DNA from 3 places in the Vibrio sp. 2033 genome. Region 3 is predicted to be linked to each of the others. Evidence: predicted binding sites of a transcription regulator. Region 3 holds the regulator's gene; each other region holds the start of a gene.
The links. The regulator PurR, encoded in region 3, represses purine synthesis genes. The targets are predictions, from matches to a motif close to TNANGNAAACGTTTNCNTNA.

Region 1 (4,291 bases), on a different contig from region 3:
CTTGCATCAGTTGTACTGAAGAAGACGGATCACTTAAATCGATCCCGTTCAGTTGAACCGCAATATCACCAGGTTGTAGCCCTACATCATTAAATAATGCGGCATCACGACCAGGTGATACTCGATAACCAACAATGTCTCCGTCTTTTTTGACGGGTGAAATGGTGATGTATTTAAAAACGCTTTGTGGATCTTTCGCAATTTCCTCGCGGATTTGCTCTAATTTCTCTCCAACGTCAGACGTCGCTGCTTCTGCTCGCTGAGCTTGCGCCCTAGCTACCTGCGGCGATTCAGATAGCTTCTTATATTCTATACCTTGCATCATTAAGGTCTCGTCTCGACCTTGGTTATCAATGATGACGCGATCCACCAATACCGCTTTTAGCGTCGCACGTGTCCCTTCGATTTCTTCACCCAAACCGTACGTAGCTTGCTTACCTCGGTTAGCAATAACAGCAAGGCTGGTATTGGCATCACTGCTGGCAACCGCACCGACTAGGGTGAGGTTAAGGCGCGTCTTAGGGGCGTCTTTAACAATAGGCTGTTCTACAACTGCCGCTTTTTGCTCAGTGAATTTACCGAATAGGTTGGCATTCTGAAGGGCATTAAAATCTATCGCGTCGCCTTTATTGCTCGCAGTAACGCTACTCGCCGATGGACGCCATTGCGGCACTTCCGACGATTGAGGTATGGCTAACCACACAATTTTGCCAAGTATCCATCCGGTTATCGCAATAAACAGACAGGTAAGCAACAAGCTAAGTTTGGCTTGAATGGTATAATGATTGGACTTGATCTGAGCCAGTAGCGGTCTGCTTGATAATCCTGCACTTAGCTCTAAACGTTTCACTGAATGGATTCCTTTATTCTAACGTCCGTCATTTAAGCTATAACGATAGCTATCGACTTTAAATTGCTAAATTTGCAATAAAATTATTACTCAACAAAGAGCAGTGAACTATATCACAAGTTGTCTTTCATACCTTTTTCTTATGCAGTTTTTGCCAACTCCCTTGAAAAAAATACGCCTTGACTCCATCTGTAGGTGAATAATCCATCACTCATTGCCGTATTCGGGCAGTGATTAGATAGCGTAGTGTTCTATGAGTTCCCTAAATGAAGCCGTTAGGCTAGATAAATGGCTATGGGCCGCAAGATTTTACAAAACCCGCTCCATCGCGCGTAACATGGTCGATGGCGGTAAAGTCCACTATAATGGCCAACGAAGCAAGCCGAGTAAAATCGTTGAAGTGGGCGCTGAAGTAAGACTTCGTCAAGGCAACGAAGAAAAAATCGTGATCATCGAACAAATCTCAGATCAACGCCGAGGCGCTCCCATCGCACAAACCTTATATCGCGAAACTAATGAAAGTATAGCGAAACGTGAGGAACACGCGACTCAACGTAAGCTTAATGCCCACAACCCAAGTCCGGAACGCCGCCCAGATAAAAAGCAGCGCCGAGACATCATTAAGTTCAAACACCAATAAAAGCCGGAATTACCAACGAGGAAAGCACTCCATGGCAAATAATGTTTTAAACCGCTACCTATTCGAAGATCTTTCAGTACGTGGCGAGTTGGTACAATTGGATGAAGCGTACCAACGTGTTATCTCCAGCAAGGAATATCCGGTAGCAATAGAGAAACTGCTGGGTGAGCTACTCGTTTCAACTACTCTTTTAACTGCCACTCTTAAGTTCGAAGGTTCAATCACCATCCAGCTACAAGGCGACGGTCCTGTGTCTCTTGCCGTTATCAACGGTGACCATAACCAACGTGTTCGTGGCGTAGCTCGCTGGGAAGGCGATATTGCCGATGACGCAAACATTCACGATCTAATGGGTAAGGGCTACCTTGTGATCACTATCGAACCGAAAAACGGCGAGCGTTACCAAGGTGTCGTTGGATTAGAAGGTGACACTTTAGCAGAAGTGCTAGAAGGCTACTTTGCAAACTCAGAGCAGTTAAAAACGCGCCTATGGATCCGCACTGGTGAGCATGAGGGCAAAGCACACGCAGCAGGTATGTTGATTCAAGTGATCCCTGACGGCACTGGCTCTCCAGATGATTTCGAACATCTAGAGCAGCTCACTGATACAGTAAAAGATGAAGAATTGTTTGGTTTAGAAGCGAACGAGTTATTGTATCGACTATATAACCAAGACAAAGTATGTCTGTACGAGCCGCAACCTGTCGAGTTCCATTGTGGCTGTTCTCGTGAGCGTAGCGGTGCCGCAATCATCACCGTTGAGAAAGCTGAAATTTATGACATTTTGGCAGAAGTTGGATCAGTTTCTTTACATTGTGATTACTGTGGCACAACTTATACGTTCGACGAATCTGAAGTCACTGAACTGTATGCACAAGCTTCTACGGACAAGAAAACCCTGCATTAATTTACATAGCTTATCAAGCACGTAATTTACCCTACAAAAGGCCAGCTTAATGCTGGCCTTTTTGTGATCAACCCCTCGTAATAACTAGCCTCAAGCGTAATAAAACAACTGCTTAATTTTAAACAATTAATAATGATTTTGCCCTAGCGCAAAGGATTGCGTGCACGATAGACTATTCCCACCAATATGTGACGGGTTACCTAAAACCTTATTGAAATCATGGGTAAATTTTGAGCTATCTCCCTGTTTTCTCCCCGCCCCGTTGCTAGCATGGTGAGCAGATTAAAATTAAAACATTCTTACAAAATCCCTACAAAATCCTTATAAGGAGCACCTATGACCGTTATGGAACATACTAAGGCTGCAACACTTGATCTAACCAAGCACGGACTGCATAACGTAAAAGAGGTTATTCGCAACCCAAGCTACGAAATGTTGTTTGAGGAAGAAACGCGTGAAGACCTAACCGGTTATGAGCGCGGCGTGGTTACTGAACTAGGTGCGGTTGCCGTTGACACTGGCATCTTTACTGGTCGCTCACCAAAAGATAAATACATCGTCAAAGACGCTACGACAGAAGAACATATGTGGTGGACGTCTGATCAAGTGAAAAATGATAACAAGCCAATCACTCCTGAAGTGTGGGACGAGCTAAAAGAACTGGTCACAAACCAGCTTTCTAACAAACGCTTGTTTGTTGTTGACGGTTACTGTGGTGCAAACCCAGATACACGTTTGAGCATTCGTGTTATCACAGAAGTCGCATGGCAAGCGCACTTCGTTAAAAACATGTTTATTCGCCCGACAGAAGAAGAGTTAGCGACATTTGAACCAGACTTCGTAGTAATGAATGGCGCAAAATGCACTAATCCAAAATGGGAAGAGCAAGGCCTGAACTCAGAAAACTTCACCGTATTTAACCTAACTGAGCGCATGCAACTTATCGGTGGTACTTGGTACGGCGGTGAAATGAAGAAAGGTATGTTCGCCATGATGAACTACTTCCTTCCACTAAAAGACATCGCATCAATGCACTGTAGCGCTAACATGGGCAAAGATGGCGATGTAGCGGTATTCTTCGGTCTATCTGGTACGGGTAAAACGACCCTGTCGACTGATCCTAAACGTGCGCTAATTGGTGATGATGAGCACGGCTGGGATGATGACGGTGTCTTCAACTTCGAAGGTGGTTGTTACGCAAAAACCATCAAACTTTCGAAAGAAGCGGAGCCGGACATCTACAACGCAATTCGTCGTGATGCACTGCTAGAAAACGTAACAGTACGTGGCGATGGCTCTATCGACTTTGATGATGGTTCGAAAACAGAAAACACACGTGTTTCTTACCCTATCTACCATATCGATAATATCGTTAAGCCAGTATCAAAAGGCGGTCACGCGAATAAAGTGATCTTCCTATCAGCCGATGCATTTGGCGTACTGCCTCCAGTATCTAAATTGACACCTGAGCAAACTAAGTACCACTTCCTGTCTGGCTTTACCGCCAAACTAGCGGGAACAGAGCGCGGTATTACTGAGCCAACACCAACTTTCTCTGCTTGTTTCGGCGCGGCGTTCCTAACACTTCACCCAACTAAATACGCAGAAGTACTGGTTAAACGCATGGAAGCAGCAGGCGCTGAGGCTTACCTAGTGAACACAGGTTGGAACGGCACTGGCAAACGTATCTCGATTCAAGATACGCGCGGAATTATTGATGCGATTCTTGATGGTTCGATTGAAGATGCACCAACTAAGCACATTCCTATCTTCAATCTTGAAGTACCGACTTCACTACCAGGTGTGGATCCTAGCATTCTAGACCCTCGCGACACGTACGTTGACCCACTTCAGTGGGAAAGCAAAGCGAAAGATTTAGCAGCGCGCTTTATCA
Region 2 (4,291 bases), on a different contig from region 3:
GATACGTTGCTTTTTCTAGCGTTTTGAAATAGACATCGCGCCCTTTCAAACTCTCTGGTGTCGGAAATTCAACTTCGACCAGATCATACAGCCATGTATTTTTACGCTCGATACTGGCTAACTGTTGTTCATTCATCTTGATACCTTCGTTTAGAGCAGTACATTAGCATGAAGCCCGCAACAAACCTAGCGCACATAGACCTTTCCGTGGCTAAATTTTGTTTTAGGTGCAAACCTCTGATAGATTTCATCAATATCTTTCCTAGTTAAGGACAAAAATAATGAAAAAGATGCTGTTAAGTGCATTGCTTGCTACTACTCTAGTTGGTTGTTCAGATAACGATGTTGCTGACGTGGGGCTCGGTTGGTTTACTTTGAAAGACATCAAAGTCGGTGAGTTGAAAGACGAGGTGGTAACAGGTGTCACATGTCACATCGCCTCTATCGAAGCGGATTTCAGCTTAGCAGATCCAAGTGATAGCTCAATATCATGTCGTCAGACTGGCGAAATCACACCGGAAATGATTGCAAAAATAGATAAGAGTAAGTCCGGTGAAATTGTATTTAAGAAGTCAAAAAGCATTTTCTTCAAAACAATGAAGGTTCGCCGTATTTATGATGCCGATAACCAAACCTTACTCTACTTGTCTTATACAACAAAAGAGACCGATGGTAGTTTTAAGCATAGCCTTTCGACAGTCCCACTTTGGGGTACCAAGGCTTACGTTGAGCCAACTGAAGTGAAAAAGTAACGCGGGTAAATTTAGTTAGCGCGGAGCAGGCTCTTTCCGGGCGCTGCTGAGCAACAAGTTTAAAAAACAACCCATTGCAATACGACAAGCGTCATAAATTGCAGCTGCTTTGGTTGCTATTTACTCAGCTCGCTGATTTTTTCAGCGAGCAGACTTCTTTGTAATAAATCGCCACGATTTTCATTTTTTTGTGATACAATCCCGCCTCTTTTTTTTTCTCACTCAAGAACAAGCATGAAGTTTCCTGGTCAGCGTAAATCTAAACACTACTTCCCAACTCACGCTCGAGATCCATTAGTAAACCAAATCCGACAGGCACCTAAGCTATATCGCCCAACTATTGTTGGTGTCGGTCAAACCATTGTAGATATCGAAGCACGTGTAGATGACGCGTTTTTAGAGAAATACAACCTGAGTAAAGGACATTCGCTCGTTCTTGAAGAAAGCAAAGCAGATGCACTTTACGAAGAACTAGTTGAGCAAGGCCTGATCACACACCAATACCCAGGTGACACGATTGGCAATACTCTTCACAACTACTCAGTTTTAGCCGATAGCAAATCCGTTTTGCTCGGTGTGATGTCTAAGAACATTCAAGTCGGTTCTTTTGCTTATCGCTACCTTTGCCGTACGTCTTCACGTATGAACCTTAACCATTTACAAACGGTAGATGGCCCTATTGGTCGCTGCTACACCCTAATTTCTCAAGACGGTGAGCGTACATTTGCTATCAACGAAGGTCATATGAATCAACTACTTCCGGAAAGCATTCCTGAAGAGATCTTTGAGAAAGCATCAGCCCTGGTTGTTTCTTCTTACCTAATGCGTGGTAAAGAAGAAGATCCAATGCCTAAAGCGGTACAAAGAGCGATCGACTTTGCTAAGAAGCACGATGTCCCTGTTGTACTTACGTTAGGGACAAAGTACGTTATCGAAGGTAACGCACAGTGGTGGCAAGAATACATTCGCGAAAACATTTCTGTTGTCGCTATGAATGAAGAAGAAGGTGCGGCGCTAACAGGTGAAACAGAGCCGCTAGCTGCTGCTGATAAAGCACTTGAATGGGTTGATCTCGTACTGTGTACGGCAGGACCAAATGGTCTGTACATGGCTGGTTACACCGACGAGAAAGTAAAACGAGAAACCACACACGACATCCTTGAAAGCTCCCTCGAAGCCTTTAACCAGTACGAGTTTAGTCGTGCGATGCGTAAAGAAGACTGTCAAAACCCAATGAAGGTCTACTCTCACATCGGCCCTTACCTTGGTGGACCATTAGAGATTAAGAACACTAATGGTGCAGGTGATGCAGCCCTTTCAGCCTTACTGCATGACATGGCAGCAAACTCTTTCCACCAAAAAGAAGTGCCTAACTCAGAAAAGCACGAAGTACGATGCTTAACCTACTCCTCACTTTCTCAGATTTGTAAATACGCAAACCGAGTAAGCTATGAAGTGTTGACGCAGCACTCTCCTCGCCTATCGCGAGCGCTTCCTGAACGAGAAGATAGCTTAGAAGAGACTTATTGGGATCGTTAAAACGACAGCTTTAAAGCTAAAAATATATCAAGGTCACCATTTGGTGGCCTTTTTGTTTTATCTAGCACTATAACGAGTAGATTTCGTTAGTATGTCGCACAATACGAAGCAGTAAACTCTTTACAAGCCTAACCGAAACAGTACCATCACCAAGCAGACCTTTGCCTCACAATAATACTCGTTATAACTCAGGTAGTTTTTCAACGCTACCTGTGTGCCACTTTGGGGATTCTCCATGCAGTCAGATATCGAAATTTGCCGAAACACACCACTTTCTTCTATTGATGTTATCGCGGAAAAAGTAGGACTATTGCCCGAAGAGTATGACACTCACGGGAAGCACAAAGCCAAAGTCCACCCAAAATGTTTGGAACGACTCAACGCAAATGATGACGGCAAACTTGTACTCGTCACTGCGATCACGCCGACTCCTCTTGGCGAAGGAAAAACCGTTACGACGATAGGCCTGGCGCAAGGTTTAGCAAAGCTTAATCAATCTGTTATTGCATGTATAAGGCAGCCTTCGATGGGACCTGTCTTCGGTATTAAAGGTGGCGCTGCGGGCGGCGGTTATTCTCAAGTAGCTCCAATGGAAGAGTTAAACTTACACCTTACTGGTGACATTCACGCAGTGACAGCGGCGCACAACCTTGCTTCAGCCGCTCTTGACGCTCGCTTGTTCCATGAGCAACGCGAGGGTTATGATGCCTTTGAATCACGCACCGGGTTAAGAGCACTTAAAATCGACACGGCAAGTATTACTTGGAAACGAGTGATGGACCATAATGATCGTGCACTACGTAAAGTCAAAATTGGCCTCAATGATGCAGGAAAAACCATCAATGGTTTCGAGCGTGACGAAGGGTTCGATATTTCAGCCGCTTCTGAGTTAATGGCTATCATTGCACTAGCCAATGATTTAAAAGATTTACGCCAACGTATCGGGAAAATTGTCGTAGCGTACGATTTGAACGGAAACCCGGTCACCACGGAAGATCTACAAGTTGCAGGAGCAATGGCAGTAACACTAAAAGAGGCGATTGCACCAACACTGATGCAAACTCTAGAAGGTGTTCCTACGTTGATCCATGCAGGTCCATTTGCAAACATCGCCCATGGAAATTCATCCATTATCGCGGACGATATTGCGCTAAAACTGTCAGGTTACACGGTAACTGAAGCCGGTTTTGGTTCGGATATGGGATTTGAGAAAGCGTGTAACATTAAAGCTGCTGCCGCCAACAAAGCCCCGGACTGTGTAGTGATCGTAGCAACATTACGCGGTCTCAAAGCGAATTCCGGACACTACGATTTACGACCAGGTATGGCTATTCCAGATTCCATTTTTAATCCGGACCAAGCAGCATTGGAGGCTGGGTTTGAAAATTTAAAATGGCACATAAATAACGTTCATAAATACGGTTTACCTGCTGTCGTTGCCATTAATCAGTTTCCACAAGATTGTGTGAAAGAGCTTAAAGCTCTTGAAGATCTGATTCACCAATTTAATCCCGAAGTTAAAGTAGCCATCAGCACCGCTTTTTCGCAAGGCGGACAAGGCGCAACGGAACTAGCTCAACATGTTATTGATGCGTGTACCACGCCTGTAGAGTTTTGTCCGTTATACAACAAAGAGCAATCATTACTCGAAAAGCTCATGGCAGTATGTGAAGCGGGCTATGGCGCAACCAATATAGAAATGACTCCTATCGCGACTGAACAGCTCAACCATTTTGAAAATCTAGGTTTTAACAACTTAGCGGTTTGCATCGCGAAGACACCATTATCGATAACCACAGACTCCGCAGTCAAAGGCGCACCAACTGGTTTTACCGTCCCAATCCGCGAGCTGCGCTTGTGTGCGGGCGCAGGATTCGTTTATGCATTATCTGGTACCGTGATGACGATGCCAGGCTTACCTGATAAACCCGCATTTATGAACTTAGATCTTGATGATGAAGGAAATATCGTCGGTCTCTCTTAGTGCAGTGATAACGTAT
Region 3 (4,291 bases):
TCTAGGCCTACGATTTTATCAATGCTATCCGTGCGTCCTGTTACTAATATGATACCAATATCCGATTGGCTACGTAACTCACGAGTAAGCATCAGGCCGTCTTCACCAGGCAGGTTAATATCCAGCATGATCAGGTCTACATCGCCCGCTTGCAAAACTTCACGCATTTCCGCGCCACTCTCTGCTTCGCTGACTTGGTAGCCCTCATTTTGGAAATATCCCGCAAGCTTACTACGAGTTACAACATCATCTTCTACGACTAATACGTGATAGCTCATTTACACCACTTTTCTGTCTTCTTATTATCCAAGACGTATTCTATTCATAACTAGTAACATTTCTAGTCATAGATACATTAAAACGCAAGATTTAGCGTTTTTATTGATTCAAAACAAGCTTACCCACTGCTATTAATAAACGGTCATTTTTGACCATAAAACATAACAATTATAGTTACTGCTATTCATTTTAATTGATTACACTTAGGGGATATCCCTAATTGACTTTGTGATGCATGACTTGAAGCATCATTCAGGAGCCCAAAATGCAAGAAGTGAAAGCTTTTAATGAAAAACGCGCTGAAATTTACTGGTGGTTTTCGAGCTTGTTCGCAAAAGAACTAACAGAGAAAGAATTGGAAGCCTATCACAGTGTTGAAATTCGCAGTTTTCTCGCAGGCTTAGGTGAAAATGAGTCGCTGAAACCAGCCGTTGATAGCCTAGTTGATGCGCTGAATCGGTTACAAGATCGTGAAGATGCACAACTAGAGCTTGCAGCTGACTTTTGTGAACTGTTTTTGAAGACAGAAAAATACGGCGCTCTTCCTTACGCATCCATGTACATTGGTGAATCAGGTTTACTGAATGACAAGCCAGCTGAGGAAATGGAAAAGTTGATGGCTGAATTTGGCGTTCAAGTAGACGAAAACCTAAAGGAACCTGCGGATCACTTAGCCGTTGAGCTCGACTTTCTCGGGAACATGATTATCCGCTCAAACGAGCTTGAACAAGAAAAACACATGGAAGAAGCCTTCGTTAAACAAAACGACTTTATCCAGCAACAATTGATGTCTTGGTTACCTCAGTTTTCAGACAAATGTAAACAATTCGACGAATTTGGATTTTACTCGAGTGTCGCGAAACTATTAGTTGCATTTTGTAAACTAGACAGCGCCTACCTTCTTGGTGAATAATTGCCGCCTATTTTTAGGGAGCCTGCCTATCGGGCTTCCTGTATGCCGAAAGTGACCAATTGTAAGTAACTTGGGTATAATATTCGTTTGCCTTAACTTAGCGCAAAGACGCTTGGTTATTTAGCAGTCAAAATGTGACTTCAAATACACAAATCTCGTGCTGAAAACATTGCTAGTCAGTCCACATAGGGCTAAAATGTGAGCGCAAACGATTAAATATGATTTATATGTAAACCGCTGAAATATAGCGGTTTTTGTGTTTTCTTAACAGGTTGATGGCAATTTCTCATCAGATAGAAAAAAGATAAAATTCATCGACCGATGCTGCTACGCACCCTTTTGTCGCACTTGGATCAACCGCTGCCGAGACACTTAGCGCCAATTTTATATTGCTAGGTGTGAAACCATTAGAGCATCAGGTACATCCAATACGACATATTTCAGTAGCTCGATACAGGACACCATTTATGGCCACGATAAAAGACGTTGCTCGCTTAGCCGGCGTTTCCACTACGACAGTTTCGCACGTTATCAATAAAACGCGTTTCGTTGCAGAAGCAACGCAAGAAAAAGTAATGAAAGCCGTTGACGAGCTGAATTACGCGCCAAGTGCCGTTGCACGCAGCCTAAAATGCAACTCAACTCGTACGATTGGCATGTTAGTAACTCAATCAACTAACCTATTTTTCTCAGAAGTGATTGATGGCGTTGAGAGCTACTGTTACCGCCAAGGCTATACTCTGATTTTATGTAACACAGGCGGGATTTACGAAAAACAACGCGATTACATTCGTATGCTGGCTGAAAAGCGCGTTGATGGCATCCTAGTGATGTGTTCTGACTTAACCGAAGAACTAAAAGAGATGCTTGACCGTCATGCGGACATTCCTAAAGTGGTCATGGATTGGGGCCCAGAGAGCTCGCAAGCAGACAAAATCATGGATAACTCAGAAGAAGGTGGCTACATTGCGACCAAACATCTGATTGACAATGGTCATACGGATATCGCTTGTCTAAGCGGTCATTTTGAAAAGCTTGCTTGCCAAGAGCGCATTGCAGGTTTCCGTCGCGCAATGAGCGAAGCGAACCTAGCTGTAAATGAAGACTGGATCCTTGAAGGTAACTTTGAATGTGATACGGCCGTATTAGTTGCAGATAAAATTACCGCAATGGACAAGCGCCCGACGGCGGTATTCTGTTTTAACGACACAATGGCTCTCGGCCTAATGAGCCGCTTGCAACAAAACGGGATCAAAATTCCTGAAGATATTTCAGTGATCGGCTACGACAACATCGAGCTTGCAGAATACTTCTCTCCACCGCTAACGACTATCCACCAACCTAAACGTCGTGTTGGTAAAAATGCATTCGAAATTCTACTTGAGCGTATCAAAGATAAAGAACACGAAAAACGAATTTTCGAAATGCAACCTGAGCTTGTAATTCGAAATACTGTGAAAAAAATGAACTAAATTTCACTGTATTTAACACGGTTAAATAAGCGCTCTACAGGGGCGCTTATTTTTTTGGAAAAATTAAGCATTCTCTAATACTTCACACCACTCTAATAACAATTGACTAACGTTAACTCCCTGTTTTATATAAATGTAATATATATTAAGAACTCCTTTTCAAAGGCCAATTTGCACCTTTCCATATGCAAAATAGAGCATTCAATCTATCATTTTTATTGAACCGAAATCACACTTTTAACGCTAAACCGTGATGTTAATTCAATATAAGAAGTATGCTCATTGTGTCACGCACAGGGCAAACCATTCGAAAGAGTGGGACGCAAAGCCTCCGGCCTGAACCATATTACGATATGGAAGGTAGCGGGGTTACCGATGGCAAGTGTGTAAGCAATGACTTTACTCTGTAATGACATTGTTTTTACGCATGTTTGCTACTCTCTCGGACCTGACTTTTGGTGGCGTAATATTAATTACACCGAGATAACAAAACATGGATAAACCGATACTCAAAGACTCTATGAAGCTATTTGAGGCACTTGGTAATATCAAGTCGCGCTCAATGTTTGGTGGCTTCGGACTATTCGCTGATGAAACAATGTTTGCACTAGTGGTAAACAATCAGCTTCATATCAGAGCAGACCAAAAAACTTCATCTGACTTCGAGAAACAAGGGCTAAAGCCTTACGTTTATAAAAAACGTGGCTTTCCAGTCGTTACAAAGTACTACGCTATTTCCAGCGATTTATGGGAATCAAGCGAACGCTTAATCGAAGTAGCGAATCAATCATTGAAAAAGGCAAAGCTTGAGAAAGAACAGCAAGCAAGTACAAAGCCTAACCGTTTGAAAGATTTGCCTAACTTACGACTGGCTACCGAGCGCATGCTAAAAAAAGCCGGCATCGAATCCGTAGAGAAGCTTGAAGAGGAAGGTGCGCTTAACGCCTATAAAGCGATAAGAGATACGCACTCTGCAACCGTCAACATTGAGTTGCTATGGGCACTAGAAGGTGCTATCAACGGCACTCATTGGAGTGTGGTACCTCAAGCTCGCCGAGATGAGTTGATGAACGGCCTCCAATAAAAGTCGGCCTAAAAACTATCTTGTAAAACCGCAGTCTAATCTGCGGTTTTTTTGTGAAATTTTTTCGGTTTTCCTACTGTCTTATTACATATATCCCAAATTGGAATCAAAATTATGAATAAGAAACTGATATTAGGTCTCATCCTACTAGCGGCTATCGTCTTTTTAGGTATTAACTTTGGCCAGTATTTAACCTTAGAGAATGCAAAAGCCCAACAAGAAGCACTAACTACATACATCGATCAGAATTTTGTATTCTCGGCTGCGATTTACTTTTTTACCTACATTGCAATTACCGCTTTTTCTATCCCAGGAGCGGCAGTAGTCACCTTACTTGGTGCAGCCTTATTTGGTTTTTGGACAAGCTTGCTACTGGTTTCTTTCGCTAGCACTATGGGGGCAACACTGGCCTTCTTGAGCAGCCGATACTTATTGCGTGACTGGGTACAAAACAAATTCGGAAATAAACTCAACGCAATTAATCAAGGTGTCGAAAAAGACGGAGCTTTTTATCTATTTTCCTTGCGTCTAATCCCTGTATTC

Region 1: a site for PurR is predicted at 2,542-2,561, ahead of pckA (phosphoenolpyruvate carboxykinase (ATP)). Genes of this name have one in related genera too.
Region 2: a site for PurR is predicted at 2,441-2,460, ahead of R7P74_RS06160 (formate--tetrahydrofolate ligase). Genes of this name have one in related genera too.

What each region holds. Positions count from the first base shown of each region.
Region 1 covers NZ_JAWOVC010000008.1:79,412-83,702, reverse strand. Annotated here, with positions in the region: gene gspC (type II secretion system protein GspC) at 1-850, opposite strand, end outside; gene hslR (ribosome-associated heat shock protein Hsp15) at 1,104-1,490, shown strand; gene hslO (Hsp33 family molecular chaperone HslO) at 1,522-2,397, shown strand; gene pckA (phosphoenolpyruvate carboxykinase (ATP)) at 2,734-4,291, shown strand, end outside.
Region 2 covers NZ_JAWOVC010000003.1:99,111-103,401, forward strand. Annotated here, with positions in the region: gene R7P74_RS06145 (flavodoxin) at 1-136, opposite strand, end outside; gene R7P74_RS06150 (CreA family protein) at 282-752, shown strand; gene R7P74_RS06155 (inosine/guanosine kinase) at 987-2,291, shown strand; gene R7P74_RS06160 (formate--tetrahydrofolate ligase) at 2,527-4,275, shown strand.
Region 3 covers NZ_JAWOVC010000001.1:651,801-656,091, forward strand. Annotated here, with positions in the region: gene torR (two-component system response regulator TorR) at 1-278, opposite strand, end outside; gene torD (molecular chaperone TorD) at 545-1,192, shown strand; gene purR (HTH-type transcriptional repressor PurR) at 1,660-2,664, shown strand; cyclic di-GMP riboswitch class I at 2,952-3,041, shown strand; gene R7P74_RS02935 (TfoX/Sxy family DNA transformation protein) at 3,158-3,748, shown strand; gene R7P74_RS02940 (TVP38/TMEM64 family protein) at 3,863-4,291, shown strand, end outside.